One region of the Paenibacillus sp. FSL K6-2441 genome, then DNA from elsewhere that is predicted to be linked to it. Evidence: riboswitches for the same ligand, from Rfam matches in the RefSeq annotation. Region 1 holds a riboswitch; the other holds the start of a gene.

Region 1 (16,044 bases):
GTTTTCAATCTCTTGCCCTTTGCCGATCAACGTCGTCAACGGAAAGTTAGCAAAACCGTAGTCCAACAGCTTGCGGTGATCATTCCAATCATCCCCGTCGTTTAATGTAACAACGGCGATTTGTTGTCCTTTTCGGGTCGCGGAGCTCACCAAACAGCGTCTGGCCGTCTTGGTATAGCCGGTTTTGACGCCGTCCGCCCCATCATAGAAGCGCAGCATCTTGTTCTTGTTCAGCCATTTATAATCCCACGGATCATTGGGATTTGGCGCGGTTTTGCTGGGCGTTCGGACGATCTCCTTAAAATGCGGATTTTTCAAAGCATAGCTTGTCAGCTTGGCCAAATCGTTGGCTGAAGAATAGTGCCCTTCGGCATCTAAACCATGCGGATTTTGAAAATGGGTATGCGTCAGTCCGAGCAGCTTGGCCTTTTCATTCATTAAATAAACGAAGCCTTCTTCCGAGCCGCCCACATGTTCAGCAATCGCTGTCGCGGCATCGTTGCCCGAACGGAGCATCAGCCCGTAGAGCATATTTTCCAGACTCATCTCTTCCCCTAAATGGAGATATAGGGATGAGCCTTCCTTCCCGTACGCGTTCTTCCCAACCGTGACCGTATCCGACAGCTTGCCGTGCTCGATAGCCACGATGGCGGTCATGATCTTGGTCAAGCTGGCGATCGGCAGCTCGTCATCTCCTTGCAAGCTGTACAGCAGGCGGCCCGAAGTCACGTCAATGACCGCAGCGGCCTGAGCATGGATCGATGGCGCAGCGGGAGCAGCTTGTACGGCCTGCGGATTCACCCAAGCGAGCAGCAGAACCGCGGCCAATAAGCGGCAAAGTGTGCGAAATCTGCGGTCATGTGAGTCTTTCTTCATAAGTTGATTCCTCCGGTAACAGGTACTGTAGCGGGTACTTGTTTACTTATATGCAATTTTCCAAGAGAGTATGTCCCACCTGAAATCAAGAAAAAGACCCCTCCCGGCAGCCCGGAAAGGATCAACGGTCAAAAAGCGGTTATGCAAAAGGATTGATGCCGGCTTGGACGGCCGATTCCTGCATCTGAGCGGCTTGTGCTGTTGCCATCGAGGCATTCGCAGATGCATGTTGGTTCGGGAACATGGACTGGATTCTGTCGATGACGCCAGGCAACGTATCGATGATTTTTTCGACAAGATGCGTTTGGTTATCCAGCGGTACAATGTGTACCCCCGGCTTCCCAACGACGAGGAACGCGATCGGATTAATCGATACCCCGCCGCCGCTACCGCCGCCAAACGGACGGGCTTTGCCGTTCTCGGACGAGCCTGTGGCCGATTTATTGTGTTCGTCATCGACAATAAAATCGCTCCCCCCGGCAGCAAAACCGAAGCCCACGCGGCTGATCGGCAAAATCACGCTGCCGTCCGGCGTTTCGACCGGCTCACCCACGATCGTGTTGACATCAACCATTTCCTTGATGTTTTCCATGGCGGTTTGCATTAGTCCTTGAATAGGATGGTCAGCCATTTTTTAACTCCTCCCTTCACTTTTAGCACGCGAACTATAAGTACCAGTCCAGCATAGATAGCATAACCGCAGCGAATTTGCGCTATGCAGCGGAATTCCGTGGAAAATAACGGCTTGCTGCCGAATACAGGAACCACAAATAATTTAGGTCTTTGCTTCAAAGTAATATAGCGGGTAAGCCAGCCGACAAGCGTCGCTTTAACTCCCCATATTGCCCCCGTTAATGTAGCGGTATGGGCCGCATCCTCTAATGCGATGTTCGTTGACCATTCCAGCTTGCGGAAGGAAACGCGGCGAAGTGTGGATTGAAGCCAGACCCGCAGCCCGCTGGTCTCCCGAAGCAACCGTTCGAATTGATCCATCCAAAGCTCGATCTTGTCCTTGTTCACCTCATGGTTGACGCTGGTGGATTCCTTTTGCAGCACGTTCTCTGGCTGATTTTTCTCGATCTGCACACCGTCACGCCAATTTTTGATCCGGATCGTAGGTACCTGGTAACGTAAGCGAACAAAGCCATAGAGCATCGTGACTTCCAACAACACCGTGTCATCCCGATTTTTCTTGCGCAGGGTCATATTGAACGTAATGGTAGACAGCAAAATCAAGGCAGCTATTAGCAGCAGCAGGATCAGGATGCCTCCGAGCCAAATCCACACGGGAAAGCCCTCCATACCTATCAGATAAAATACTCCATCGTAGTATGGCTATCCCAAAAGAAAATCATTCGATACGTTTCACGATTTAAGCAAAGTGTTCGATAACAAACTTAATGCGTTTTGGGGCCGAATAACAAACGATCCCGTCTCAATTTGAGCGGGATCGTCGGTTCGTTCTGCCTGCGGTTTCTTTGCGGATGTCCTCATAAATTCCCTGGTTCCGGATCATCGGGATATTCCTCCGGTGACTCCTCCTGCGCAACGAAATCCTGATTCACATCATCAAACGTCAGCTGTTGTTCCTCTAAGCGTTGGAACAGGAGTTGCGTTTCCTCCTCCAGCTCCTCGGCACTTTCGAAATCGGCCAAATCCGGCAAATCCTTTAAGCTGGCCAGTCCAAAATAGTCCAGAAACGCCTTGGTTGTCCCATAAAGAATCGGACGCCCGATCGCTTCAGCGCGGCCAACCTCCTCGATCAAATCCTTGTTCACCAGGGAATGAATCGCCCGCTCGGATTTGACCCCGCGGATTTCCTCAATTTCCACCCGGGTAATCGGTTGTCGATAGGCGATAATCGATAACGTTTCAAGCGCAGCCTGGGATAAGGTCGAACGCGAAGGCGAATAAGCCAGACGTTCGAAATAAGGGGCGTGCTCCGGAAGCGTCGCCAGCTGGTAGTTGCCGGCGATCTGCACGATTTGCAGTCCTCTGCCGGCTCGCTCGAAGGACGATTTCATATCCAGCAGGGCATCGGACACCACCTCTTGCCGCTGCTCCGTCACTTCGGCCAGCTGTTTGAGGCTTAAGCCTTCCTCGCCTGCCAAGAAGAGCAACCCCTCAATAATCGATTTCAATTCCTGAAAATTCATCGATACTTCCTTCCCCTCTCCACTCCATAACAATATCGTCGAATAGCCGGTTCTGATAACAGACGATTTGCTTCATCTTCATCAGTTCCAACACGGCCAAAAACGTAACGACGATCTCGTGCCGACTCATTTCCGCATGCAGCAGCTTGGAAAAGAGCAACCTTCCGCCTTTACCCACATGCTCGAACGCGGCCACGACTTCCTTGAGCCGGTCCTTAACGGAAATTTCGTCGCGGTGAATCCGCGCCACCGTGTTGCGCTTGGCCGCCCGGCGCATCGCCTTCTGGAAGACGGCAATCAAATCGGCAGCATGCAACCCCTTTACCGGGTTCTCCTGCACAACCGGCATATACGGCGTCAAATCCTCCGGTTCTTTAGAGAAAATCAAGCTGCGTTCCCATTCGCGTTCATGCAAATGCGCAGCGATCCCTTTATATTTACGGTATTCGATCAGCTTGCGGATGAGCTCGTCCCGAGGATCCTCTTCCTCCTCAAACAAGTAATCGAAATCATCGTCCATTTCGATGACGGGTGGTTTCGGCAGCAGCTGCTTACTCTTGATCGACAGCAGCGTCGCAGCCATGACCAGAAACTCGCTGGTGACCTCCAGCTCAAGCTCCTGCATGTCTTGCAAATATTCGAGGTACTGATCGGTAATCTCACTAATGGAGATTTGATGGATATCAATCTCGGCTTTATCGATCAGATGCAATAGCAAATCCAGCGGCCCCTCGAAGGTTTCCAGCTTATACGTTACTGTCGTCAATGAACATCCTCCACCCGTAAGCAAACATGTATGTACATAAGTTTACCTTAAAAATGGTTTGTTGCAAAAGAAAAATGTAGTACCCCTACGGCTCAGGGGTACTACATTAAGATAAGCATTATTGCAGCTGTTTCGTCAAGTTCGCCATTTCGATCGCTGCCAACGCCGCATCCCAGCCTTTGTTTCCAGCTTTCGTTCCGGCACGTTCGACCGCTTGCTCGATATTTTCGGTCGTTACGACGCCAAAGATCGTAGGTACGCCGGTTTTGAGGCCAACGGCGGCAACGCCTTTGGAAACCTCGTTGCAGACGTAATCATAATGGGTGGTGGAACCGCGGATGACCGTACCCAGCGTGATGACTGCATCGTATTTGCCGCTCTCCGCCAGCTTCTGTGCCGCAAACGGGATTTCAAATGCACCGGGCACCCATGCGACGTAAATTTCTTCCTCTTTGGCTCCATGCCGTTTCAATGCATCCAAGGCGCCGGAAAGCAGCTTACTTGTAATAAATTCATTAAAGCGGCTGACCACGATCGCATATTTTAACCCTTCCGATACTAAATGCCCTTCAAATACGTTTGCCATGATTCATCAAACCTTTCTATTAGTGGAGTTAGATCATTGCTAAAGGGAAACTTCACTTCGCCGTATTTAGACGCGTGAGGAGGATTCATCCTGCTCCACATCGTCAAATTTGAGCAAATGCCCTAATTTCGCTTGCTTGGTATGCAAATACTTTGTGTTATCCTCGTTCTCTTTCATTTGAATCGGCACCCGTTCAACAACCTCCAGGCCATAGCCCTCCAGGCCTTTGATTTTCCGTGGATTGTTGGTCATCAAGCGAATTTTGCGGACACCCAGATCCTTGAGGATCTGCGCTCCAATTCCGTAATCACGCAGGTCTGCCGGAAATCCAAGCTTCAGGTTGGCATCCACCGTATCAAAGCCTTGCTCCTGCAGCTTGTAGGCCTTCAGCTTGTTAACCAAGCCAATGCCGCGGCCCTCCTGGCGCATATACAGCAGCACGCCTTTGCCAGCTTCCTCAATCTGGCGCAGTGCGGCTTCGAACTGCGGTCCGCAGTCGCAGCGGTGAGAGTGGAACACATCCCCGGTCAAGCACTCGGAGTGCACCCGCACCAGCACCGGCTCATCGCCGTTGATCTCACCTTTGACGAGCGCAACGTGTTCTTTATTATCCACGTCGTTCGTATAAGCGACGGCGCGGAATTCGCCGTAATCGGTTGGCATGCGCACTTCCACTTCGCGATTAACCAGCTTCTCCTTCTCATTGCGGTAATGGATCAGGTCCTTGACGCTGATCAGTTTAAGATCATAGGTTTTGGCGATCTCCACCAAATCCGGCAGCCGGGCCATCGTCCCATCTTCCTTGATGACCTCGCAGATGACGCCGGCTGGATAGGCACCGCACATCCGGGCCAGGTCTACTGCTGCTTCCGTATGGCCGGCGCGGCGCAGCACGCCGCCTTTCTTGGCGATCAGCGGGAACATATGGCCTGGGCGGCGGAAGTCCGATGGCTTGGCGTTGGGATCCATGATCGCCTTCACCGTCAACGAACGCTCATATGCCGAGATTCCCGTCGTTGTATCTTTATGGTCAATGGAGACGGTAAAGGCCGTCCCATGATTATCCGTATTTTGCGCCACCATCGGCTGCAAATCCAACTCCTCTGCCCGTTCCGCCGTAATCGGCAGGCAGACCAGACCGCGGCCTTGGGTGATCATGAAGTTGATCACTTCGGGCGTTGCCTTTTCAGCCAGTGCCACGAAATCTCCTTCATTCTCCCGGTCTTCGTCGTCGACGACGATAATGACCTTCCCCCGCATCAGTTCGTAAATCGCTTCTTCGACCCGGTCTAATACAATGTCACTCATCACTTTCCCCTCCTTAAAGTAAATGTTGATCGTCTGATGTAACAGAACTCTGAGACGTTATTCCTCAACACATTGGGCGATTTGCACTGCTAACGGAACTAGGAGGTCTTATTTAGCGCAGAGCTCTCCGTTCCGTTAAAATCAAATTTAAACGAACCCGTTCGCAGCCAGAAACGGGAGGTTGATTCCCGATTCGCCGCCGCTCGCTTCTTCCGTATCCTGACCGCCTCTGCCGTACTTGAGGAGATGATCCACGTATTTTCCAAGCACATCGCATTCCAGATTCACCGTATCTCCCGCCCGCTTGAAGGCGAGCACCGTCTCGGCTAACGTATGCGGGATGATGGATACCGTAAACGTCCCGCCTTCCGCTTCGACCACCGTTAAGCTGATCCCGTCTACAGCGATGGAGCCTTTAGGAATAATGTATTTGAATAAGGAAGGCTTACTTGGACGAATTTCAAACACGACCGCATTCTGATCCTGGCTCGTTCCGACAATGGTGCCGACTCCGTCGACATGTCCCTGTACGATATGTCCGCCGAACCGTCCATTCGCCGCCATGGCTCGCTCCAGATTCACACGGCTGCCTGGTTTCAAATCCTTTAGATTCGTGTTGCGGAACGTCTGCGGCATCACGTCTACCGTAAAGGAGGAAGCGTCAAACGAGGTGGCTGTCAAGCAGACTCCGTTCACCGAAATGCTGTCACCTAGCTTGATGCCTTCCGTCACAACCTTCGCCGAAATGTTCAGAATCATCGCTTCCCCTTTGCGGCTGATCGATTTCATCGTGCCGATTTCTTCCACAAGTCCTGTAAACATTAGTGATCTCCCTCCTTCACCTGCGCCCAGACCGGTACTCCCCGGATGCACACATTATCCCCGATTTGTTCGACTTCCATGTCGCGCAAGGTCACCGCATCCCGCATTAGATCATACCCGGCAAAGCTAAAGCTCGAGGGAGCTTCAGCTCCTCCGATCAGCTTGGGAGCAAGGAAAAGCACGATCTCATCCACCAGCTGCTGCTCCAATAGTGAACCGTTTAGACGTCCGCCTCCTTCTACGAGTACAGAAGAAATCCCTCGCTGTCCGAGTTGAACGAGCGCGTTCCGTAGATCAACCTGCGGACCGCTGCCGCAGCGGAGAACTTCCGCCCCAAGGTGGATGAGGCGTGCTGCCTTGTCTGGATCAGCCTGTTCCGTCGTCACAATCCATGTGGGAGCTTGCCCATCCCGAAGGACTTGTGCCGTCTCTGGAATGCGGAGCGTCGAATCCGCGATGATGCGAATGGGCGACAATCCCGGAACGGATAACCGGGTAGTCAGCTGCGGATCATCCGCGAGGATCGTCGAGGCGCCTACCATAATGGCCTGATGGCGATGCCGCATCGTATGGACGATTTCTCTTGCTCCCTCGTTGGAGATCCACTTGCTGTCCCCCGTCCGACTCGCCAGCTTCCCATCCAGCGTGCTGGCGGATTTGATCGTCACATACGGCATGCCGGTCGTGATGAACTTAATAAAGCGACGATTCAGCTTCAAAGCCCGTTCACGCAGCACACCAACTTCCACCTCAATCCCGGCGGCGCGAAGCAGCTCAATGCCTTTGCCGGCGACCAGCGGATTTGGATCTTCGCAGGCAACTACGACGCGCTGCACCTTCTCGTGAATCAAGCGCTCTGCGCAAGGCGGCGTTAACCCGTGATGGCTGCAGGGCTCCAAGGTGACATAAACGGTGCTGCCTTCTGCCTGGGAACCGGCCATGTTCAGGGCATGCACCTCGGCATGCGGTGTTCCCCGCTTCAAGTGCGTACCCAGCCCAACCAATGCCCCGTCCTTCACGACAACGGCACCAACGACCGGATTGGTCCCGGTTTGTCCCTGCGCGCGCTCCGCCATGTCCAGCGCTAGAGCCATGTAATATTCGTCGTCAATCACCTTCATCCGCGGTCCTCCTTACACCAATCCGTGAAGCGAAGAATACAAAAACAACCCTGCCGCAATCCGGCAGGGTTGAAATGAGAGTGGTTTTACGCATATCAAAAAGAGCACCTTCGTCTCCTCCCTGTCGCCACGACACGATCTGAGATCGTACAAGACGACAATGGACCAAAACGAAAGCTTGGCAACGTCAAGACTCTTCACCATCGTATATATGTGAAAAATAGAACTTGATCGTTTGAAGCTCTTTAGGTATGAACACCTTCGCAAATAAAATAACGTACGTGCTCTCGCGTTTTCCTTCTCCCATCCAGACTATACTGTCGGTCCCGGAATCTCACCGGCTCAGCCGCATGCTTACGTAAGCGCTGCGGGTCACGGACTTGTGCTTCATCGAACGAGCGTCCAATGAGCCATCACCGTCGGTAGGGAATTTCACCCTGCCCCGAAGGATTGCCAAATATTAAATTTGCATGACTGCAAGACGAATGTTAGCACTAATTTTGCAAAAAATCAAGCACACCTGTCACAACGCCAGCGAACCTCCACCTAGCGGATACTTGCAGATGTGCATAAAAACCGGCCTAAAGAGCTAACCTTAAGAACGATATCGTATGACAAATTCAATTCTCAGGAGGAATGAACGTGGCAAAACCGGATAATCGCTCCGACAATGTGGAAAAGCTGCAACGGAGCATCCAAAACACGATTAAGAATTTCCGTGAAGGACAAGATTACCTCAGCGAACATGCTGACGAAATCTCCCCTCAGGAGAAGAAGCAAATCGAGGAGAAGAACGAGAAACGACTGCACGCTATCGAAGGCTTACGCGAAGAGATCAAAGACGAAGCCGCTCACCAAAGAAAATCTTAATTCAATGAAAAGGGGCTCCGCGCCAAGACCAACTTGGATTTGCGGGGCCCTCTTACTTACTGGCTGATTAAGCTTCGTCCCAAACGGTAACTTCCTTCATTTTATCCCCAGGACGAATTTGGTCCACGTATTCCATACCCGAAATCACTTTACCGAAAACGGTATGCACTCCGTTCAAATGCGGCTGCGGCTCATAGACGATAAAGAACTGGCTGCCGCCGGTATCCTTGCCGGCATGGGCCATCGACAATACCCCGCGCTCATGCTTGGTCACGTTGGTATCTGTTTCGCATTTGATGGTGTAACCTGGGCCGCCTGTACCGTTGCCGATCGGGCAACCTCCTTGCGCGACGAACCCTGGAATCACGCGATGAAACGTAAGTCCGTTATAAAATCCGGAGTTGGCCAGCTTCTCAAAGTTCGCGACCGTTCCAGGAGCTTCCTCGGGCAGGAACTGAATTTCGACTTCTCCGCCTTTTTCCAAAACGATTTTACCTTTTTTCATATCAATGTACACACCCTTCTATATGAACGTCTGGGACAAACCTCTTACAGTTTACTAGAAAATCCGCGTACAAGCAAAACAAGGCCAAACAGGGAACGAATACACGCTCCCTCTCAGGCCTTGTTGCTTCAATCGCTCCTGCCTATTTCAGCGATGGCTGCTTCGCGATCCGTTCTGGAATCACGTCACATGCGACCAGATCCTGCAACGACTCGCGCTTCACGACAAGATCGCTGCGGCCGTCTTGCACGAACACGACCGCCGGACGACGGATCCGGTTGTAGTTGCTGGCCATCGCGTAGTTGTACGCACCGGTGCAGGATACGGCGAGCAGATCGCCGCTGTTCACCTTCGGCAGCTCTACGTCCCAAATCAACATATCGCCGCTTTCGCAGCATTTACCGGCAATCGACACGATCTCTTCATTGGCATCGTTGGCGCGGTTGGCCAGCATCGCCTCATATTTCGACCCGTACAGCGCCGGACGTGGGTTGTCCGTCATTCCGCCATCAACGGCCACGTATTTACGTACGCCAGGGATATCCTTGCTTGTACCTACCGTATACAGCGTCGTGCCAGCATCACCTACGATGCTCCGGCCCGGTTCAACCCAGATTTCCGGAAGCTGCGGATAATCAGCGAACTCCCGTTTCACTGCATCCGTAATCGCTCCAACATAATCGGACACCTTCAGCGGTGTGTCGCCTTCCGTATAACGAATGCCAAAGCCGCCGCCCAGGTTAACCACCTTGAAGATCACACCAAGCTGATCCTTCACCTGCATAGCAAAAGCCGCGACGCGCTCAACCGCCAACTGGAACCCTTCCACTTCAAAAATTTGCGAGCCGATATGCGAATGCACGCCAAGCAAATGCAGATTCAGGCTGCGGTTGGCCAAATCAACGGCTTCCAACGCCGAACCGTTGCCGATATCAAACCCGAACTTCGAGTCCGTCTGACCAGTTGAAATATATTCATGCGTATGGGCTTCCACCCCTGGTGTTACGCGCAGCAGGACATTGACCGTAACGCCTTTCTCGGCGGCAAGCGCCTGCAGCATGTGCAGCTCCGTAAAGTTGTCCGCTACGAAACAGCCAATCCCGGCGGAAATCGCCATTTCCAATTCATCTGGCGTCTTGTTGTTGCCATGAAAATGGATTCGCTGCGCAGGAAATCCCGCTTGAAGGGCCGTATACAATTCACCTTCGGAGACAACATCCAGGGACAAGCCCTCCTCCTCGGCCAGCCGGCACATCGCCATGACGCAGAATGCTTTGCTGGCATAGGCGACCTGGAAAGACAGCCCCGATGCCCGGAAAGCACCCATATATTCACGGCATCTTTGCCGCACAAGGGCTTCATCTACGATATACAGCGGCGTTCCGTAGGTTTGCTTCAGCTCGACCGTATCGCAGCCGCCGATTTCGAGATGGCCTTTTGCATTAATTTTGCTGGTACCGTGTAAATACATCTATGCAGTCCTCCACTTTCACAATTTTACACCAGTATAGCAAACAACCGGGAAACTGAAAAATGGATTTTTCGGAATATCATTTGTGTTATTTGTTAAACAAGCCTAAGCCTCACTTTTTGCCCGGCATTCGCGTGTTGTCGCGCGGTTTGTTGGAGGACGGTCTCTGCTTGGATGTCATGACCGGAACGCGGAATAATACCCCGGCCATCGCCTTTGCATTAAAAGGTATGAACGGCCACATGTAAGACGAATTATTCGAGCGGCGCAGGGTCAGCAAAACGATAAATGTGGTGATCCCGACAATCAGCCCGCCGGCGCCGAAAATCGCCACGGCCACAAGCAAAGCGAGCCGCACGACGCGATTGGCCAGTCCCAACTCATAGCTCGGCGTTGCAAACATCCCGACGGCCGCTACCGCCATATAAAGGACAACCTCGTTGACGAACAGCCCCGTCTGGACGGCGATATCACCGATCAGGATCGCAGCGATCAAGCCCATCGCTGATGCCAGCGGCGTCGGCGTGTGCACAGCCGCCATCCGCATCAGATCGACGCCGAACTCGACTAACAGGAATTGGGCGATGAGAGGGATTTTGCCCTGCTCCTGAGGCCCGATAAAGGCAAGCCCCGCCGGCTTGAACTCCGGATGAACGACGATCAGCAGCCAAATCGGCAGCAGGAAGAGCGAGGCGAAAATCCCAAAGAAGCGGACCCAACGCAGGTAAGTCCCCATGAATGGGGTCTGCCGGTTCTCCTCCGCATGCTGGCATAGATCAAAAAAGGTCGTCGGCAATATCATCACGCTGGGCGATGTATCCACAAACACGACAACCCGTCCTTCGAGCAAATGCGAAGCAACGACGTCCGGACGTTCCGAGTAGCGTACCAACGGATACGGATTCCATCCTCGGTGAATGATCGCTTCCTCCAACTGCTTATCCGCCAGAGGTATCCCGTCGATGTTAACGGCTTTGATTTTCTCACGGATCGAATCGACTTGGGTCTTATCCACGATATCATCGATGTAGGCGATACAGACATCGGTGCGGGTCCGACGGCCAACGCTGACCATCTCCAGCTTCAGTCCTGGGTCACGAAGCCGGCGGCGGACCAAGGTAATGTTGGTCACCAAGGTCTCCGTGAATCCGTCCCGCGAACCGCGGACGACGCGCTCGAGCGAAGGTTCCTCTGGGCTGCGCGTCGGGTACAACCGGGTATCCATGATCAGCGCGGTTTGCTCGCCTTCGATAAACAGCGTGCTCATGCCGGTTAACGTTTTATTGATGGCGTCGCTCAGCTTCTCCGTTTTTTCCACCTGAATATGAGGAATATAGAGCTCGAAGAAGGATCGAAGCGCTCCGGTCGTTAAATTTTCCGGCGTCAAATACGTCAGCCGTTTAATGATCTCCTGCATGACGTCGGTTCTCGCAAACCCATTGATGAAGAGCAGGCAGGTGCGTTTGCCGCCGAAGGTCATGTCGCGGAACACAACGTCAAAGCTCTCTCCCGCTCCGATGACTTCCTTCAGCGTATGTTTCGTTGTCGTCAGACTGCGGCTGATCGCATCGCTTTGCTGCCAATAGATGACCGACTCCTCAACGTTATCGGACCGCTCCGCTTCGCGTTTCCGTCTGATCGCTTCCTCTTCCGGATAATTCTCCTGCAGAAAATTTTCTTCTTCCTCAGGCACGAAGTCCGGGATCGCCTGCGGCTGATCCATTCCGCCCTGCATCGTTTCCTGCGTATCCTGCTCCATCCACATCTACCTCCGTTTCTTCAAATCACGGTCTGTAAATAAACCACTCAAACAGGGAGCCCGCCATTTTGCCAAACACCATCGCGAGCAAGAAGCCAAACAGATATCGCTGCATATGCAGCCTCTTGGCTAATATGGGAAGTACGTTCAGCACCTCGGTCAAAGCCGCCGCCAGCATCCCCACGAATACGCCGTTAAACAAACCGACGATGCCGGTAATCAGCCATGGCCCGGCCACCTTCCAGTTCCAGAAGTCCGCTACCGTGCCAATCACCGCTCCGGCGATCATCGCCCCTTCATACCAATGCACCTTATCGTAGGAATTTGTCACCTGGGCCAGGCGCGGAATCATGTCGAGCACGATAAATAAGGCGATCACGCCTCCGCCAATAGCAATGCCGCCGGCCAGGCCAAGGAAGATCGCCAACCCCGCAGCAACAGGTGACATCAGCTTCGCTTCGCCGCTGAATCGGCGCGGTGCATTTTTTTGTACTCTTCAGCAACGACGTATTGGTTCAGGTTCTCCTGGTAGAGGAACATTTCAACTTCGAGCGGGGTGGGTTCCTCGTTCCATTTTTTCTTAAACAAATGATTAAAGAATACGATCATCCCAAAACCGATACCTACGGAATAGGCCCCTTGAAATAGATAAGGATGCTCGTCCTTCTCCCCCGTGATCATCTCCACGATCCGGACCTGAACCTCGGGCATGCTGACGTCGGCGTGAAAGTTCATGATGGTCAAGGCCGCTCCAAAGAAGAGCAACAGCCATACTAAGGCAAACAGCAGCAGAGACGGCTTCTTCTCGGCTCTGATCATTTCCACGAGTACATGGGGCTCGCCAAGCAGCTCAATCCGCAGCCCGGGAAACCTCGCTTGGATCGCGGAAATGACCTGCAGCGTATCAATCACGATCAGATTCCCGTCACGTTGCTCCGGCCGGACCAACTCCAGCTCCAGCAGCTTGCCCTCCAGCTCCGGCTCTGCCAGCATACGGGCTACGTCCCGCAGCCGGATCGGCACCCCGGCGGGAAGTCCGACCTGCTTGCGCAGACGCAAATAGACGATGGACGCGGACTCATTCTCCATGCTGACCACCCTTCCACTAGCGTATTGCCCATAGTATGCCAAGCGAGGGGGGGCTTTACTCTTACTCTTGCACGCAAAAAAAAGCATGGGACGATGCTTACGCATCCGCTCCCATGCTTGATTCGATTGAGCTCTTCTGGGATTACAGCGATGCTGCCGTATCCAGAGCCACTTCCATCATTTGCTTAAACGTCGTTTGCCGTTCCTCCGCCGACGTCTCCTCGCCAGTCAGCAGATGGTCGCTGACGGTCAGAATCGTCAACGCCTTCACGCCGTATTTGGCGGCCAGGGTATAGAGGGCGGTGGTTTCCATTTCGACTCCCAGCACGCCGTATTTCATCAGCAGCTGGGTCACACTCGTATCGTCGCGATAGAACATGTCCGAGCTGAAAATGTTGCCGACATGCAGCTTCAGCCCTTTTTCCACGCCGCGCTCATAAGCCGCCTTCAGCAACTCAAAGTTAGCGATCGGCGCAAAATCGTACCCGCTGAAGACATGGCGGTTCATGCTGGAATCGGTACAGGAAGCTTGAGCCAAAATAACGTCTCGTACGTGCACATGCGGCTGCATGCCGCCGCAAGTCCCCACACGGATCAGATTTTGGACACCGTACTCCTTCAACAGCTCATTCACATAGATCGAAATCGACGGGATGCCCATACCGGTACCCTGTACCGAAATCCGTTTCCCTTGATACGTTCCGGTAAAGCCAAGCATGCCGCGCACTTCGTTATAACAGATGACGTCGCTCAAATACGTCTCGGCGATAAATTTAGCCCGGAGCGGATCTCCAGGCAGCAGGATCGTTTCGGCAATTTCTCCCGGTTTCGCTGCGATATGTACACTCATGTTCTGGTATCTCCCTTGCTTCCAATTTTGGTATTGATATCAACGCTCTTTATTATATAGGATGCGACAACCATCGTACATGGATGCAATCACCGCAGAACCGTATTGATGCATTGATGCACCTGCCTCACGATGCACATTTTTTCGCCGCTTCCCTCTCCTTCCCCCTATAATAGGGTTGACTGGTTATTCTAGGATTGGGCGAAGTCGGGTAACTTAAGAACAAAGGAGGGAACCGCTTGAAACCTCATCTTAAAGATTATTTGGACCTGGGCGTATCCATGGTTAGAACCGGCGTGTTAGGTTACGGTGGCGGACCTTCCGTCATCCCCTTGATCCGGCACGATGCCGTCAAGCGTTATCAGTGGCTTGGCGATGAAGAGTTTGGCGAAATTCTCGCCATCGCCAACGCCTTGCCCGGCCCCATCGCAACGAAGATGGCCGCCTACCTGGGCTATAAGCGTAGAGGGGTTCTGGGAGCGTTCTATGCTGTGATCATGCACATCTTCCCCAGTGTCCTGGCGATGCTCCTGCTGCTCTCAGCTGTGAATCTTCTAGCTGGGTCTCGCGTCGTGAAAGGGATGATCGCGGCTGTCTCGCCTGTGATCGCCGTTATGCTCGGAGTCATGGCTTATGAATTTGCGAAAAAAGGAATCAAAGGGCTCGGCGTCATCTCCGGTATCCTGTTCATGCTCCTGGCCCTATTGCTGCTGGTGGTCTTGCAAGTTCATCCAGCGCTCGTGATTGTGTTGTTCCTTGGCTACGGTGCCGTACATTACCGAGCGATGGCGCGCTTCCGCAGCAAGCGTAAGCGACCGGACGGGGAAGGAGATGGCCCATGATCGATTGGCTGAACTTGCTGCTTGGCTTCCTGATCGCCAATTTGCTGGGCTATGGCGGAGGCCCCTCCTCCATTCCGTTAATGTACCAGGAGATCGTGCCCCACTATCATTGGCTGTCGGATGCGGAATTTTCCAATATGCTTGCCCTCGGCAACGCCTTACCAGGCCCCATCGCCACCAAAATCGCCGCCTACGTAGGCTTTGAGGTCGGCGGTTGGATCGGCCTTGGACTTGCGCTGCTGGGCACCGTGCTGCCCTCGGCGGCCGGCCTTATCCTGCTGCTCCGCCTGCTTGCCAAATACCGCCAGTCTAGCGTCGTCAAAGGGATGACCTTGCTGGTGCAGCCGGTGATCGCCATCATGATGGTCACCCTTACCTGGCGGATGGCCAAAGAGCCCTTAGACGATATCGGCATCTGGCAGACGCTGGCGATCGCTGCTATCGCGTTCTGGGCGATGGAGCGCCGCAAAATTCATCCTGCTCTTGTCATCGTGGCCGCGTTCATTTATGGCGGATTGGTGCTCCAGCATTACGTGTAAGCGCGACCTGCATAAATGCAAAAGCCCCTCGGTTCAGCGTGCCGTTTAAGGCAAATGCTGCCCGAAGGGCTTGCCAATTCATTGCGCGATCTGGTCGCGAATGCTCTGCAATATTTTTTTCTCGAGCCTGGACACCTGAACCTGGGATATCCCAAGCCGGGTCGCCACCTCCGATTGGGTCTGGTCGCGATAGTACCTTAGGTACACGATTAGACGCTCCCGGTCGGTTAAGCCGTCGATCGCTTCATGCAGCGCCAGCTTATCAAACCAGCGCTCCTGGGTCTCATCAGCGATTTGATCCATCAGCGTAATCGGATCGCCGTCATTTTCAAATACGGTTTCGTGAATGGATGCCGGCGGTTTGTTCGCCTCCTGGGCAAACACGACATCCTCGGGAGTAACTCCCAGCTCATCGGCAACTTCCTTCACGGTTGGAAGCCGGCCTAGCAGCTTGGACAGTTCATCCCTCTTCTTGCGAACCTTG
Region 2 (16,044 bases), 1.5 Mb from region 1:
ATCGAAGGTATCCATGCTTTATATTGATCGGCAAAGCGTTAGCCCGCCGCGGATTCTGGCAGTATTTGGATACCTTTATGCGCGACCCTAACATTTTTGGTATACGAACTAAGTTCAATCGGGTAATCGAGCGAAGTCGAGAGCGGCACATGTCCCTCAATCAATACGCGTTCCCCTTGCCGCTGCGGCGGCTCGAAACGGCCGCGCATCTGCACGAGGTCGTTCATCACCCGGCCGGCATTCTCTTCAGGAACAACGATACGGGCATGCAAAATGGGCTCCAGCAGTTGCGTGCCGGTATTGGCCAGCCCATTCATCATTCCCATCGGTGTGGCGACGGCAAAATCCAGCGGATGGGTATGCCAAACATGATGCTGGCCATAGGTAGCGAACGGTCAAGTTCAAGGTGAATAGCACGACCATGCTTGTTAACGGCGAATCGGTGACACCCGGATACGCTGGCGGTCCACCGGCCAGGAGAAGAAGCTGGCTGCCCTGGCGCCCGGAGCTACTGCTGATACGACCTTCGAGGTCAACAAGTCCGGCGTCTACTATGTATCCCATGGCTACGAGCCCGGCATATACCATATTGCTGTCGACGGCAAACAGCGCCGCTTGTCCAAGGATGCAGTGGACCAGTACGTTCTGACCGACTCTGGCATGATCTATACGTTGGTTTACAAAGAAGGGGTTTACTCGGTGAAATAAAATAGGGTGGCAAAAAAACGGCGGCAGCCTCGGAACTTCAACTACGAAGTTTGAGGCTGCCGCCGTTTGAATTTGTACGTCACAGTACCCGCTGCAAAAAAGACCGCGTCCGCTCATGCTGCGGCGCACTAAACAGCTGCTCCGGCCGGCCGGATTCGATCATCTCCCCGTCCGCCATAAACATCACGCGGTCGGCCACCTCCCGCGCAAAGCCCATCTCATGCGTGACGACGATCATCGTCATCCGCTCTTCGGCGAGCTGCTTCATCACCTGCAGCACCTCGCCCGTTAGCTCGGGATCCAGCGCAGAGGTCGGCTCGTCGAACAGCAGAATCTCCGGATTCATCATCAGCGCCCGGGCAATGGCGACCCGCTGCTTTTGCCCCCCGGACAGGTTGGCCGGATAAACCTCCGCTTTATCGGAGAGCCCGACCTTCTCCAGCAGCTCCGTGGCCTTGGCGCGGATGTCTGCAGCCGGCTGCCTTTTCACCAGCTTGGGTGCGAGCTCCAGGTTCCCGCGCACCGTGAGGTGCGGGAACAGATTGAAATGCTGGAACACCATGCCCATACGGGCGGTAATTTCCTTGAGCTTGGCACTGCCGGCATACCGCCCATTGTCCACCAGCGACTCGCCTCCAATCCGGATCGTACCCCCGTCGATTTCCTCAAGATGGGCCAAGGCACGCAGCATGGTGCTCTTGCCCGAACCGGACGGCCCGATCACCGCCAGCACCTCGCTCGTAGCGACGTTAAAGGAGACGTTTTTCAGCACCTCCAGCTGGCCAAACGATTTTCGTAAATGCTCGACTTGAACGATTGCTTGATCCATGATTCCAGCCCTTTACTCAAATTTGAACTTCCGTTCCAGCGCCTTAAACAGCACGGTCAGTACCAACGTCATCAACAGGTACAGCACGCCCGCAAGCACAAACGGTACGATCGTAAAATCCCGGTTGACCGCCGTTTGCGCAAAATGCAGCAGCTCGGGAACGGCCACTGCATAGAGCAGCGCTGTATCCTTGACCAGCGTAATCGACTCATTGGAGACAGCGGGCAGCGCGATGCGCAGCATCTGTGGCAGCACGATCCGCGTTGTCGTCTGCCAGCGGCTGAGCCCCAGCACCTTCGCGGCTTCATATTGACCCTTGTCGATCGCCAGCAGTCCGCCGCGGAAGATCTCAGCGAAGTACGCCGCGTAATTCAGCGTAAAAGCAACGCAAGCGGCGACGAACCGATCCATCACGAGATACTCGCCGATCACCGGGATGACCGGCAGCCCGAAGCAAACGAACAGCATTTGCAGCAGCAACGGCGTACCGCGCATGACATAAATATAAGCCCCGGCAAACCAAGCGACTGGCTTGATCCGGCTGCGAACCATAAAGGTAAAGGCGAAGCCCAGCGGAATCGATGTCACGATGGCCAGAAGAAACAGCCAAATCGTGGTTTTCGTCCCTTCCAGCATCGGCCCCAGGATACTTAACAAATACTCCAGACTCATGATCGCTCTCCTCGGAACATCTTGGATTTTAACACAACCAGCAAAAAACCGGATTCCGAAGCAATCCGGTTTTTACGCGTTTCGTTTCTACTTCAGCACTTTGTCTTCGCCAAACCATTTCTTCGAAATTTCCGACGCGGTACCGTCCTGGTTCAGCTCGTCGAGCGCCTGCTGCAGCTTGTTCAGCAGCTCCTCGTTCCCCTTCTTCACGCCGATGCCGTATTCTTCAGGCGCCAGCGACTCATCCAGCAGCTTAAACGTACCTTCTTCCTTCGCCATATAGTATCTCGCCACAACTTCGTCGATCACGACCGCATCAAGCCGTTTCGTTTTGAGATCCGTAAGCGCAAGTACGTTATCCGGGAATTCCGAGATGGTTTTGATCTCGCTCTTGATCGGAGCCGCGTCCAGCGCATCCGCTGCGGAAGACAACGCCTGCAAGCCCACCGTCTTGCCAGCTAGATCGCTGAGCTGGGTGATTTCCGAATCGGCCAGCGTTACGACCACCTGGCTATTTTTCAAGTAAGGCTTCGTAAACAGGACCTTGCCCTTACGCTCCTCCGTAATCGTATATCCGTTCCAGATCAGATCGATCCGTCCGCTGTTCAGCTCAGATTCCTTAGCCGACCAGTCGATCGGCTGGAACGTGGCTTCCATTCCCATTTTCTCCGCCGCCGCTTTGGCGTAATCAATATCGAAGCCAACAATCTCGTTATTTTCATCGCGGAAGCCCATCGGTGCGAATTTATCGTCGATCCCGATCACCAGCGTATTATCCTCTTTCCCCGCTCCCGACCCCGAACAGCCGGCCAGCACCGTTAACACCAGAGCCATCACTAGGCTCATCATGATCATTTTTTTGTTAGCTTTCATCTGTCTCTCCCCCTGAGTATTGCTATTAGCTCAAATACTATTAACTCAAATAGTATTAGCTTAGCTCAGAACCTCGCTTTAGTCCGCTAATACGTTATCAGACTATCATAATACCATACTACCAAAAAAGAGTCGATAGAAACCCGGAGGTTTGTCAGAAATTCCCGGAGTATTGTGACAGGTCTTCGAACAATGTTCACAACCGCTTGCCCTTTTACACGATTATCCCTTTCGTTCAGAACGAGGAATCTAGGAGAGGATCTTCTCACCGCGCCTTTTTTGCACGATTATCCCTTTGGTTCAGAATGGGGAGATCGACGAAGGGGATCTTCTAACTACGCCTCTTTACACGATTATCCCTTTGGTTCAGAACTGGGAACTCCATAGGCGGGATAGAAATGAGATAGCCCGTGGAGCTGATCGTTCCGTTTTTACGAAGATAAGATGGTTTATCTGGGATATTTTTCTTGATTCACGAACAGGTGTTTGGTATAATGATAACAAAGGGAACATATGTTCATATTCGTTGAGTTAGCGGGATTTAAATTGGAGGGATCGGGCATGGGTTTTTATACGAATGCAGAGCTTCAATCTATCAGTAGCCGTTTTCAAAGTGAAGCCGACTGCATCGAGGCGATCATCGCTATGAAGTGGCCAAACGGATTTGTTTGCCCCCGCTGCGCTTATACCAAATGCACCCGCCTGTCCTCCCGACGACTTCCTTTGTTTGAGTGCAGAAGATGCGGCTATCAAGCCTCGCCTTTGGTCGGCACCATTTTTGAAAGAACCCATCTGCCTTTGGTGAAGTGGTTCCAAGCCATGGAACTGTTTCTGCTTCCCGACGGTATCTCGGCGCTGCGGTTGAGTCAGGTAATCCAAGTTACCTACAAGACCGCGTGGCTCATGCTGCACAAAATCCGCCATATCCTCGGTGAATGTGATGCCCGGAATCTGCTCTCCGGAGAGGTAAAGGTGAACCGCGATCAGTATGGGACGGATACCAACCGCTTTCATCCAGCTTCTCAACCTTATGCCACCGCAGTCGTCGCCGGCTGCACGGTCACGGAGTCTGGTGAGCCCGAGCGAGTGAAGATCCAACTGATACCGCATAAAAGAGGAGGCGAGCAATGGGCTACCCGGCGCGATCTCGCGGAGTTCATCAACAAGCATGTAGACGTCCATACCTCAACCAAGCGGTGGTTCCCTTTCGTTCATCGGATGTATCTGCCCCTACGGAGAGTTGTGAGAGAAGCGAGGGACTCTATCAGACGCACGTATGTTGCCTTGGGGATAACGCATTTGCAGGCGTATTTGAATGAGTACACCGTCCGCCGTTACCTGCGCATGACCTTTTCCGAGGAAGAAATGCGCCAGGACCTGCTGCAAATGTGCCTGTCCATTCCAGCGATCCCTTACCGCCAGTTAATCGCACGTGGTCAGAAGCCCTTCCTTGCAGCAGCGGCGTAAACCTGCTAATCGAGGTACTAAGAGGTTATTAATAGCAATGATAGAGGTGCTGATTGGAATGCCAAACAACACGAAATAGGAGCCTCCTACCTTGACTTTCGAGCACAGCTGATCGACCCATTTACAGCTATACCGAATTCAGCTATACCGAATTTTTTTCGCAATCTATCTCTACTCAGTGAGTTGTCGCTCATATGTTCCTTCATATGTTCCTATCCATCGGTTTTCTCACAGCATCTTTTTACTACTGTACTTGACTTGACTACTTCCTTCTCATTCTCCACCAGCTGATTCAACGGGATAATCGTCAAAAAAAGGGCCGCAGAGAGATTCTGTTCCCCCTATCGCATATATCCGTACTTATCGGTTTTCTTGCAGCATCTTACTTCGACTTTGCATATCATATTTCTTTTTCTTTCTTCATTGCCTGATGCAACGGGATAATCGTTGAAAAGAGCGCGGCTAGACTATGTTCCCCTCCCCTAACGAAAACCGTCCGATACACATCGGACGGCTATAGGCAGCTACTGTATTCGGTTCGCAGCCGAAGAAAGGACAAACTGCATAATCGGCGTAACGTCGGGCAAGCTGTGCGGGTGATGGCCGCCGCCTGGCTTGAGGATGGTCGTCACCGTGCCGCCATGTGCCCGGTAGGTGCGCTCAAGCACCGCCCCGTTCTCCTCAAACGGCACGTCGAGATCGGCGTCGCCGGAGACGAGCAGCACCGGCTTCGGGGCGAGCCCGTATTTCGCGGTCAGCCAGGCGCGAAATGCTTCCATCTGCCCGGCGGCGTACGGGCAGCCGTAGAGGTGGCTCAGCCGGCAGTAGGCTAGGTGCCAGCCTTGCTCGAGCAGGGCCAGGTCGGCGTCCGCGAAGGCGCCGAAGTATAGGTCGGTGCGCGCGAACCCCATCCATTCGCGCGCCTCAGCGCTCTCCGCGCCGCCCTACATCACGGCGGCGCGCTCGATCGCCGGCAGCAGTGCCTCGGCCTGCTGCAGCGCCTCCGCCAGCGGCGGCCAGCCGGTGTTCCGGCAGATGCTTCAGGAAAAAAGCCTCCAAGTTCCGGATATACGTACCGTTCTCCGTAATGCTGTCGCCAAAAAAGACAATCCGCTTGCTTCGCGGTAACGCCAATAAGTCAGCGCTTTCATTTTCAATGGTCAAAACAGCTAGCCCCTTTCAATTTAAAATGGATATGAATTCAAAGTTAAATATGAAATCGTGCTCTAAACTTGCCCGGCGATTCCCCAGTCCAACGTTTGAACTGACGGCTGAAATGGGCAATATCCTTGTAGCCAAGTCGTATCGAGACGGCTTCGACCGATAGCTCCGGCTCCATCAGCAACAGCTTGGCCTTCTTTAGCTTCAGCGCCGATAAATACTGGCGCGGCGACATCCCGTACACGCTGCGGAAGATCCGATTGCAGGAGGACGCGCTGTACCCAAGTCCAGCGGTAACCGCCGCGACGGTCTCACGCGACCGGTCCCCGTCCAGAACGTCGACGGATCGACGACCGTGGGAGCCGTTACCACGGGAGACGCTACTGCCGGAACTCCTTCCGCCGGTGATGCTGCCATGGGAGCCATCCCCGCCGGCGCCATTGCTGCCGGAGCTTGCGTTCCCCAACGTTGACGCGCTCCAGGCCGTCTCCGGCTCCTCGACGCTGCGCTCCAGCGCGGCGGCGATCTCCGCCGCGATCCGGTTCATCCGGCTGCTCGGCGCGCCGGACTCCTGCTCTGCCAGCCCTTCGCTCAGGCCGGCAAACAGCTCGAACACCGCAGCCATCGCCCGCATCTTGTCCGCCAGCTTCGCACCTGACCCGTCCGAGGTAAGCGCGATCAGCTTGTCCAAGCTCGGCCGAATGACTTGGGCCAGCGGCCCGTCTGCGGTGTGAAGCGGTGTCTCGCCTCGGCACAACAGCTCGCGAAGCACGGGCTCGTCGACGTTAAAATGCAAGCAATAATACGTCATTGGCTCCGTCCCCAGCGCCCGGCTTTCATGCACGTCTTCAGGGCGAAGCAGCAGGAAATCGCCGGGCTGCTGCACATAACGTTTGCCGCCGACGATCATCTCCTGGCTGCCTGCCAGCAGCAAGTTCACCTCAAACAGCGGGTGGCTGTGGCGCGGATACGACCACTCCGGCGTTACCGTACGCAAATGCGCGGCAAAGAGCTTAAACGTCGAATCCATATTTGGCAGCATATACTCGGTAACCTGATGCTCTCTAGCCACCCTTATCCCTCCGCTTTTTTATATAATCGCTTTCCCCCGCCTCGCCACCGTGAACGTTTTGGATAAATCGATTGGCGGTTTGGACATGGGCGTTCCTCCAAAGCCTTGTTATAATCAAACTAGCATAACCGCTGTGAATTGAACAGGAGGTAATTAACTTGGGTAAAAATATATTTTTTAACGCGCATCACTCCCCGATGGGAGCGTTCGCCAGCTTTACGCTAGGTTATCCCGGCCAAAGCGGCGGCTTCGACCTTGAGCTGGGCAGCCCGCCAAAACAGAACATCTACATTGGACTGCAGGATGATGGGCAAGAGCGTTACCGGGCTTTACCGTTCTTCGGCGAAGGTCTGGACGAGCGGGATCGTTATACGACCGAGGAGAGCGGTTCAGGCTCCAGCCAGCAGCATTCCGTTCAGCAAAAAGAAAGCGATCTCATCACCCCGTACAACCGGAGCGAAATCGACCGCCGGTTTGGTGCGGCGATTGACGAATGGCAAGCCGGCGATTTGACGTTCCGCCTGATCTCTCCGTTTGAAGGCGTGCCTGACCCCGAGACGGCAACGGAAGAGCAGCTGCGTTTCGCGCTGATGCCGGCCGTGCTTGCAGAGATCACGGTGGACAACACCCGGGGAACGTCGACGCGCAAAGCCTTCTTTGGTCTGCAAAACAATGACCCTGTCAGCGCCATCCGCCGCTTGGAGGACGTGACGGGCGGACGTATTTGCGGCATTGGCCAAGGCCGCCATACCGCTATTGCGGCGAGCGATCCGCGGATTACCAGCGCCGGATTTTTTAAGATGGAATCGATTCTTAAGCCAAAGGTTCCGGAAAACCTCCGGTTTGGCCTTGGGCCGGTGGGCGCGCTGCTTATGGATACCCCGGCCGGCGAGAAAGCCACCTACCGCTTTGCGCTTTGCTTCTACCGTGCCGGTTACGTCACGACCGGGATGGATGCGTCCTACTACTATACGCGGTATTTCGCGAACATCGAAGAAGTGGCTGAATATGCGTTAGCACAATTCGACCGCAAGCTGGAGGTCGCCCGCCAAGCGGACGCGCTTGTTAACGACGCCAAGTTAAGCGAGGACCAGAAGTTTATGCTCGCGCATGCCATCCGCAGCTATTACGGTTCCACTGAGCTGCTGGAGCATGACGGCAAACCGCTCTGGATCGTCAATGAAGGCGAATACCGGATGATGAATACGTTTGATTTGCTGGTTGACCAGTTGTTTTACGAGCTAAAAATGAATCCATGGACGGTCAAAAACGAACTCGACCTTTACACCAGCCGCTACAGCTATCGGGATACGGTGCGGTTTCCCGGGGATCCGACCGAATATCCTGGCGGCATCAGCTTCACGCATGACATGGGCGTGGCTAACTCGTTCTCCCGTCCCGGCTATTCGTCTTATGAGCTGCATGCGATCGATGACTGCTTCTCTCACATGACTCATGAGCAGCTCGTCAACTGGGTGCTAAGCGCCACCGTTTACGTGCATCAAACGAACGACCGCGAATGGTTGGACCGCAACCTGCCGATCCTAGAGCAATGTCTGGAAAGCATGGTGAACCGCGACCATCCTGACCCGTCCCAGCGTACCGGCATCATGGGCCTCGACAGCTCCCGAACGATGGGCGGAGCGGAGATTACCACCTATGACAGCCTGGATGTCTCGCTGGGGCAAGCGCGGAACAACATCTATTTGGCCGGCAAGAGCTGGGCGGCGTACGTCGCAATGGAGAAGCTGCTTCGCGACAACGGCCGCGAAACGGCGGCTGCGCTGGCCGGACGACAAGCCGAGCTGTGCGCAGGCACGATTACCTCGCACCTGTTGCCAGGCGGTTACATTCCGGCCGTCATTCAAGAGAACAATGACTCCAAGATCATTCCTGCGATCGAGGGGCTCATCTTCCCGCTTTACACCGGCTGCGAGGAAGCGCTGGATCCAAACGGTCGGTTCGGCGCATATATCGCAGCGCTCTCCACGCATCTGAACACGGTGCTGCAGCCGGGGATCTGCCTGTTCGAGGACGGTGGCTGGAAGCTGTCCTCGACGAGCAACAACTCCTGGCTCAGCAAAATTTATCTCTGCCAGTTCATCGCCCGCCGGATCCTCGGCCTCCCTTGGGACGAACGAGGGCAAGCTGCCGATGCGGCGCATGTGGCCTGGTTGACTTCCGAGAAGAACGCCTACTGGAGCTGGAGCGACCAGATGATGGCCGGCGTGATCTGCGGCAGCCGGTATTATCCGCGCGGTGTAACAGCGATTTTGTGGCTGGACGAGAAATAAACCCGCCTGCAACATAAGAAAAACGTCTGTCGACGTAAATTCAAAGTAGACAGACCGCGTTTAGCGGAAGTTTTTCTTGCGATATCAGGATGCCAGTGCCCCGAAGTTTATACTTTCTGATATCTTAAGAAAAACGTCTGTCGACGTACATTCAAAGTAGACAGACCGCGTTTAGCGGAAGTTTTTCTTGCGATATCAGGATGCCAGTGCCCCGAAGTTTATACTTTCTGAAATCTTCAAAAGCCGGGCCCTAATGGGCCCGGCCTTTCGCTGTTATGCGCCAAACAAATCCCCCTCCCGCAGTCGAGGATGGACCTTCCCGGCGAATTCCTGCAGCAGCTCGTTTCCGATATGATGGCCAAAGGAGTCGTTAATCGTCTTACAGTGGTCGACATCGATCAAAATAAACGAGGCGGGAATCCCCTCCTTCCAGCATTGCCGCAATGTCTCCCGCGTATGGTGCATGAAGGCCCGCCGATTCTTTGGAAATCCAACATGAAACTTTCCACCGTCTCCATCCCGCCAAATGATCTTCATCCTTTTTTGATACTTTTTATTATCACATAACAAATTTTACCAAAGAGGGGTGTGGAGAATGAAAAAAAAAGCGAGGATTTCCATCCTGTGGGACAGGAGGAAATCCCGCTTTTTCATCGACTTGCTGGATTATTGGTTGGTATCTCCCTGACGGGAGATCAGGAATAACGTGCCCCAAATCAGCACGAATCCACATGCCTGGGCTACTGTAATCAACTGCTGGAACGCAATCCAGTTGATCAGAACGCCAACCATTGGGAAGCTCAGCTCCGCCAGAGTGGCGACCGACGCTTTGGTTGTTGTCAGCCCTTTATAATAGACGAGCAGGCTTAGCAGCCCCGGCAACAACGCTTGTCCAAGCATATTGAGGGAAAATGCGGCGATTTGCGAGGTGCCGGTCGGCAGGCTCCAGGCGGCCCCTTCATTCCAAGTGATAGCCAGCAGCAGCGGCAGTGCCAAAATAAACCGCAACGATGTCACCGTCTCATATTTCATCGTCCCTACCATCAACCGGCCCATCACCGTGGATCCGCCCCACAATGCGGCAGCGCCTAGCGACAACAGGCTGCCGATCTGCACAAAATCGCTCCAATGCCCAATCGGCATCGTAAACCCGAAGGTCAGCAAATACGTTCCAAGCAACGCGATAAGCAGATATCCGAAAAAGTGGCGCGGCAGCTTCTCTTTAAGCAGCAATCCGGCCAGCAAGATGGCAAACAGCGGCTGCATTTTTTGCAGCAGCAGGACTGCATTCAGGTCACCGCTTGACAAGGCCAACGTAAACAGAATCGTGGCGATGGCCGAACCGCCCCACGAAATAAATAGCAGCGCGCCCCCTTGACGCCAACCAAGCCCTTTAAGCTCGGTGCGGTTTTTCCATAAGACCGGTATGGCAAAAAGCGCGATAATCAGATGCTCAATCAATACGATTTGCGCCGAGGTCAGCGACTTCAGCAGGATCACCCGAAACAACGGGTCTACGCCCCACAATGCTGCACCCAACACGACAAGCCAGAAACCGCTGCGCGATTTGCGTGCTTGAGCCGTTCTGGGCGAGTGCTGAATCTGACCGGATGCGCCCGTAAGTGCCCCTGCATTCAATCCAGCAGAAATTTGGATACCACTGCTTACTTTGACTTTCTCCATGGTGTCTGTCCCCTTCTTGAATAGAGGGTCTACGTAGAAAACCCCCGCATCGACCTTCCTAAAGGCTTTGCGGGGGCTGACCAAATAAGCTTGGCAGGCGACCATGGCAGGTCCCTGATTCAAACTTCAGCTTCATTGATCTCCTCCCATCCGGACTTTACCGTCGGCCTTGGATTCTCACCAAGTCAGTCGCTTCGGGCCGTGAAGGCCATCTGCGAGTCGCGGGCTGCGGTTCCCTCTTGCCGAAACCTCACCGCCGGTCGGGAATTTCACCCTACCCCGAAGATCTCTATTCATTTAATTTTGGATTACTTAAGTTGTTTCTATCATAACGCAGGCTGTCAAGCGACTCTGTTGCAAAAATCACAAAGCCTGATCATGTCCCAACAATTCATCTTTATCCCCGCTTGACCACCTCGAAATTGTCTTCGAGCAGCAGCCAATTTTGCGGAAAACTTAAACCCAGCTTCCAATAACTCATTCCGCGCAGCCCCAGCTCCTTGATCAGGTTAAACTTGGCTTGGATCGAGCGGGCGTCCTCGAACCAGACTTCATGTTCCCTTCCTTCCGCATCCCAATAATGGAAGAACGGTGCCTGATCCCGCTCGCTGTATTGAATGGCGACTCCATGCCGCGCGGCAATTTGGATCGCCTGCTGCGGACTAATCGCCCGTGCGGTGCTTCCCGGCACAAATGGCAACGTCCAGTCGTACCCATATAAGTTTTGCCCCATCATGATTTTGGAGCCTGGCATTTCCGTCAGCGCATATTCAAGAACCCGGCGGACTGGACCAATAGGCGACACCGCCTGGGCCGGTCCACCGCTGTAGCCCCATTCATAGGTCATGATCACGACAAAATCGGCAATTTCACCGTGGGCCCGGTAATCATGTCCTTCATACCATTTGCCTTGCTGACCGGCACTGGTCTTGGGCGCCAAAGCCGTCGACATCAGCCAGCCCTGCTCCGCGAACCGCGCTTTGGCTTTACGCAAAAAAGCGTTGTATGCCTCCCGGTCTTCGGGCCGCAAATACTCGAAATCAAAGTGGATGTCGCGAAATCCGTATTTGTTTGCTGTCGTGACGATGTTGTCCAAAAAACGATCTTGAATCGGGATATCGTTGAGTAAGATCCGGCCAAGCTCGTCGCTGAACTGATCATTCTCCTGATTCGTGATCACCATCATCAGCACGACCCGGTTCGCCCGGGCAATTTCCGGAAATTGATTTAGCGGAGGCTCTCGAAGCGATCCGTCCCGTTGCGCTAAGAAGCTAAACGGAGCCAGGTATGTCAGGTGCTGCGCTGCTTCCCGCGCACTTTCCTCCAGCGCCGGAGAAACCGTTCCGCCGCGCGGTTCTACATAAGCGTTAAATTCAGCGCTTCTTCGCGGCCGCGGCGGAATGTACAGCCGAAACCCGATCGAAAGGGGGCGCTCTACGCTAATGGCGTTAACGCGGGCTAACTCTTGATAACTTAATCCAAATCGCTGGGCGATCGACCATAAGCTGTCCCCAGGCCGAACCCAATAATAGCTGCCGACAATCGGGATGACCAAGGTTTGTCCAACCACGAGCTGTTCCGGATTCGGCAATTCATTGGCTTCAACGATATCCTCATAAGGTACGCCATAGGCTTGTGCGATACTATACGTCGTTTGGCCTGGCTGGACGATATGAACCTGCATCGACTCCCCTCCTCCATATGGATCATATGCTAACATCATCCTATGAAGAGGGAAGTTTGACCTATTCCGATCAGCAAGGCGCCGTGTCGAGATTTCGTGTCAGGACACTGAATTAGAACGCCGGAATCGCAATCTCGTCGTAATTGTCCTCGAGAAACTTCTTGACCTCCGGACTGGAAATCGCCTTTGCCAGCTTCTGAATCGGCTCGGAATCACGGTTGTCCTCACGAGCCACCAAAGTGATTGCAAATGCCGATTCGACGGTTTCCGTCAGCAAGGCATCCTTCTTCGGCGTAAGTCCCAGCGGGCTGGCATAAGCCGGGGTCATCAGCACCAAATCGGCATCGTCCAGCATCCGGGCCAGCATGAGCAGGTCAACTTCCTCGAATTTATAATTATGCTTGTTCTCTACGATATCCGCAAGAGTCCCGTTAATCCCTACGCCTTCCTTCAGCTTGATCACGCCGGCTTTGTCCAGCATGTCAAGGGAGCGTCCTCCGTTAGACGCGTCGTTTGCGATCACGATCGTTGCTCCGTCCGGGAGCTCTTCCATGGATTTATAACGTTTGGAGTAAGCGCCGTATACCGCATGATACACCGGCTGAACCGGAACGAGGTTGGCGTTTTTGTTTTTATTGTACTCCTCCATCCAAGGGACGTGCTGGAAGAAGTTCGCATCCACTTCCTTGTTCGCCAGCGCATCATTTGGCTGCACATTGTCGGACAAGATCACAACTTCCAGGTTGATGCCCTCTTCCTTCAGCTGCGGTTTGATCAGCTCCAGGATGTCCGTCATCGGCGGAATCAACGAAGCCACCTTCAGTGTAGTTTCCGTGGTTCCGTTCTCTGTCGTCTCCGTATCCGCCGCTGCCGGTGCTCCCACACCTGTCCCGTTATTTGAGGTGTTGCTGTTATTACCGCAAGCGCTCAGCACCAACATCAGCAGTACGAGCGACATGATCCATTTTCCTGTTTTCAGCATGGTTTCTCCCTCCATTGTTAGCGTTTATCCAACCATCGGGACAACGCATTTCCTATAAATTGAATTCCTTGCACCAAAATTACCATCAGCACAATCACCACAGCCATCAGCTCGGTTTCGAACCGCTGATAACCGTAACGGATGGCAAAATCGCCAACCCCTCCGCCGCCGACCACACCCATGACCGTCGAAAAGGAAATGAAGCTGATCGTCGAGGAAGTTAACCCCAACACTAGGCCGGGACGGGCTTCTACATACAAAAATTTCGTGATGATCTGCAGCTTGGACGCCCCCATGGACCGTGCCGATTCAATTACGCCGCGCGGCACCTCCAGCAGCGATTGCTCGACAAACCGCGCATAAATAGCGATTGCCACAACGGCCAGCGGAATCGAGGCGGCCAGCGTCCCGATCGCCGTGCCAACGATCAGGCGGGTGAGCGGAATCATAAACACCACCAACAGCAGGAACGGAAAAGAGCGAACGACGTTCACGATCCCGTTTAGCAGGCCGTACCTCAGGGAGTGCTCATATAGCTGGCCTTTACCGGTCAGATACAAGGCTGTACCTAGGGGCAAGCCAATCAGTAAGGCCGCCAGCAGCGCGATCCCAACCATCACGAAGGTCTCGCCGATCGCTTCGCCAATTTGACTGCGATACTGGACGAAACCATCCCACATCATCATGAGAAAATCCAACGCCCTTACACCTCCATCCCGCCAAGCAACTGCTCCCGATACGAAGCGTGGTAACCAGCCATTGCGGCGGTGCCCACTTCCGCATCGTTCCGCTGGAGCGTAAACGCATCGGTGATCCGGCCCTCTTCCATCACCGAAACCCCTTGGCAAATGCTGCGCACCACGTCCATTTCATGCGTGACGATCACGATCGTCATCCCTAATGTCCGGTGGATATGCAGCAGCACCTCGAGAATCTCTGCCGTGGTTTTCGGGTCCAGCGAGGAGGTCGGCTCATCGCACAGCAGGATGCTTGGCCGGCTCGCCAGCGCCCGTGCAATCGCCACCCGCTGCTTCTGCCCCCCGCTGAGGGAAGCCGGATATTGGCCGGCCTTGTCCTCCAGGCCGACGAAACGCAAACATTCCCGCACGCGTTCGGCGCGCTCCTTCTTGGGCAAGCGGGCGAGCTCCAGCGGTACCGACACGTTCCCACTGACCGTCCGGTTATTCAGCAGGTGGAACTGCTGAAAGATCATGCCGATCGAGCGCCGCACCTCGCGCCGCGCAGTTTCAGGGAGCGCAGTGAGCTCCTGGCCCAGAACCGTCACTTTCCCTTGATCCGGCAGCTCCAGAGCGTTCATCATTCGCAGCAGCGTTGATTTTCCTGCCCCACTGGGCCCGATAATGCCGTGGATGGTGCCTTCCGGGATCTGCAGGGAGACATTGCGCAACGCTTCAAATCGCCCGTTTCGCAAGCTGTACGTCTTGCTGACATGCTCCAACGTGATGATAAGCGTCCCTCCTCTCACTCCGGCGACTGTATTACTTATTTGATCATTCTGTTACATTATGCTTTCTTCCGTTGATTATAGACCATTTATGCATCTGTGTCACTAATTTTTCAAGTTTATTATAAAAGAGAAAAAAGAAAGAACCGCCAAGACTCCCTTAGCGGTTCTTACCCTAATCTCATGTTCCACACTTCCTGCAGGACAGAAATGAACACTTCATCCAACATGACAAAGCCGGGGCCGTATTTGGGCTTTGGGATTCCCAGGTCGATGCGAGTTGCTCAAATTTTTCTATCCGGTCGGACAAATAGCTGTCTACTCGCAGAAGACACGGCTCAGGCTCCGGATGGGCTCCGCTCCGCTTACGCGCCAGCAGCAGGCCGGTCTCCTCCTGAAGCCCGCTGTCTAAGTCCGGCAATGCAGCTTCAACCGGCAGCTCTATGCCCAAAGGCTGCGGTGTACCGCGGCGCTCGATCCAAGCGCAAGCCAGCACAGGCCGAGTACCGATAGGTATGCCTTCGGGGTGGCTTGCTTGCCCGAGAGCTTGGTCGTCGTCATGGGCCTAGATGGCCGGCATGACATTTCCACCGGTCACCGGGAGGTACGCCCCCGTGATAAAACCGGCTAACTCGGAAGCCAGGAACGCAACCGCATTGGCAATATCCTGATCTTCCCCCCGCCGCTTCAGCGGAACTCCAGCGATATAAGCGGCATCATTCCGATCCGCAAGCTCGCGGTCGCGATCGCTGATCGTCCAGCCCGGGGCGACCTGATTAACGGTAATCCCGTACTCCCCAACCTCCTTGGCCAGGACGCGGTAAACGCCGTCCATGCCTCTTTTTCCTGCCGTATACGCCGACTGGTTGGGGAAATTCTGCATGGCGCACTCGGTATTAATTCCGATGAAGCGACCTTTTCTTTTGCCCATCATCGCCGGAATAAACGCCTTGGCCAGAAACACGCTCTGCAGAACGCAGGATTCAAATTGGCTCACATAATCCTCTGCCGGCTGCTCCAGAACCGAGGTCCAGTTATACTGCACCACGGCATTGGCGACGACGATATCCGGATCGCCAAGCTCGGCCGCTACCTTCGCTTTCATCGCTTGGATATCCGCTTCCTTCGTGATATCGCCTCGCACGATCATCGCT

What was found. A riboswitch is a leader RNA that binds a small molecule or an ion and turns the genes downstream of it on or off. The one in region 1 is predicted to bind FMN.
Region 2: it holds a riboswitch for FMN, as region 1 does, so the genes downstream of both, NSQ80_RS04975 (DMT family transporter) here and ribD (bifunctional diaminohydroxyphosphoribosylaminopyrimidine deaminase/5-amino-6-(5-phosphoribosylamino)uracil reductase RibD) in region 1, are expected to answer to the same signal.

The regions. Positions count from the first base shown of each region.
Region 1 is NZ_CP150174.1:2,706,887-2,722,930, forward strand. Features, by position in the region: gene NSQ80_RS12375 (D-alanyl-D-alanine carboxypeptidase family protein) at 1-876, opposite strand, end outside; gene ytfJ (GerW family sporulation protein) at 1,016-1,507, opposite strand; gene NSQ80_RS12385 (DUF2953 domain-containing protein) at 1,480-2,163, opposite strand; gene scpB (SMC-Scp complex subunit ScpB) at 2,367-3,032, opposite strand; gene NSQ80_RS12395 (segregation/condensation protein A) at 3,001-3,798, opposite strand; gene ribE (6,7-dimethyl-8-ribityllumazine synthase) at 3,917-4,384, opposite strand; gene NSQ80_RS12405 (bifunctional 3,4-dihydroxy-2-butanone-4-phosphate synthase/GTP cyclohydrolase II) at 4,451-5,692, opposite strand; gene ribE (riboflavin synthase) at 5,840-6,514, opposite strand; gene ribD (bifunctional diaminohydroxyphosphoribosylaminopyrimidine deaminase/5-amino-6-(5-phosphoribosylamino)uracil reductase RibD) at 6,514-7,635, opposite strand; FMN riboswitch at 7,927-8,089, opposite strand; gene tlp (small acid-soluble spore protein Tlp) at 8,278-8,505, shown strand; gene NSQ80_RS12425 (peptidylprolyl isomerase) at 8,573-9,010, opposite strand; gene lysA (diaminopimelate decarboxylase) at 9,153-10,481, opposite strand; gene NSQ80_RS12435 (spore germination protein) at 10,594-12,240, opposite strand; gene NSQ80_RS12440 (stage V sporulation protein AB) at 12,266-12,688, opposite strand; gene NSQ80_RS12445 (stage V sporulation protein AA) at 12,688-13,329, opposite strand; gene deoD (purine-nucleoside phosphorylase) at 13,472-14,179, opposite strand; gene NSQ80_RS12455 (chromate transporter) at 14,419-15,021, shown strand; gene NSQ80_RS12460 (chromate transporter) at 15,018-15,560, shown strand; gene sigF (RNA polymerase sporulation sigma factor SigF) at 15,639-16,044, opposite strand, start outside.
Region 2 is NZ_CP150174.1:1,168,443-1,184,486, reverse strand. Features, by position in the region: gene NSQ80_RS05030 (spore germination protein) at 1-91, shown strand, start outside; gene NSQ80_RS05025 (hypothetical protein) at 39-326, opposite strand; gene NSQ80_RS05020 (amino acid ABC transporter ATP-binding protein) at 788-1,537, opposite strand; gene NSQ80_RS05015 (amino acid ABC transporter permease) at 1,550-2,209, opposite strand; gene NSQ80_RS05010 (amino acid ABC transporter substrate-binding protein) at 2,297-3,082, opposite strand; gene NSQ80_RS05005 (IS1595 family transposase) at 3,644-4,549, shown strand; gene NSQ80_RS05000 (hypothetical protein) at 5,074-5,460, opposite strand; gene NSQ80_RS04995 (hypothetical protein) at 5,474-5,713, opposite strand; gene NSQ80_RS04990 (AraC family transcriptional regulator) at 5,757-6,782, opposite strand; gene NSQ80_RS04985 (glycoside hydrolase family 52 protein) at 6,941-9,076, shown strand; gene NSQ80_RS04980 (diguanylate cyclase) at 9,350-9,613, opposite strand; gene NSQ80_RS04975 (DMT family transporter) at 9,743-10,759, opposite strand; FMN riboswitch at 10,894-11,050, opposite strand; gene NSQ80_RS04970 (glycoside hydrolase family 18 protein) at 11,157-12,443, opposite strand; gene NSQ80_RS04965 (MetQ/NlpA family ABC transporter substrate-binding protein) at 12,556-13,425, opposite strand; gene NSQ80_RS04960 (methionine ABC transporter permease) at 13,443-14,111, opposite strand; gene NSQ80_RS04955 (methionine ABC transporter ATP-binding protein) at 14,129-14,893, opposite strand; gene NSQ80_RS04950 (SDR family oxidoreductase) at 15,456-16,044, opposite strand, start outside.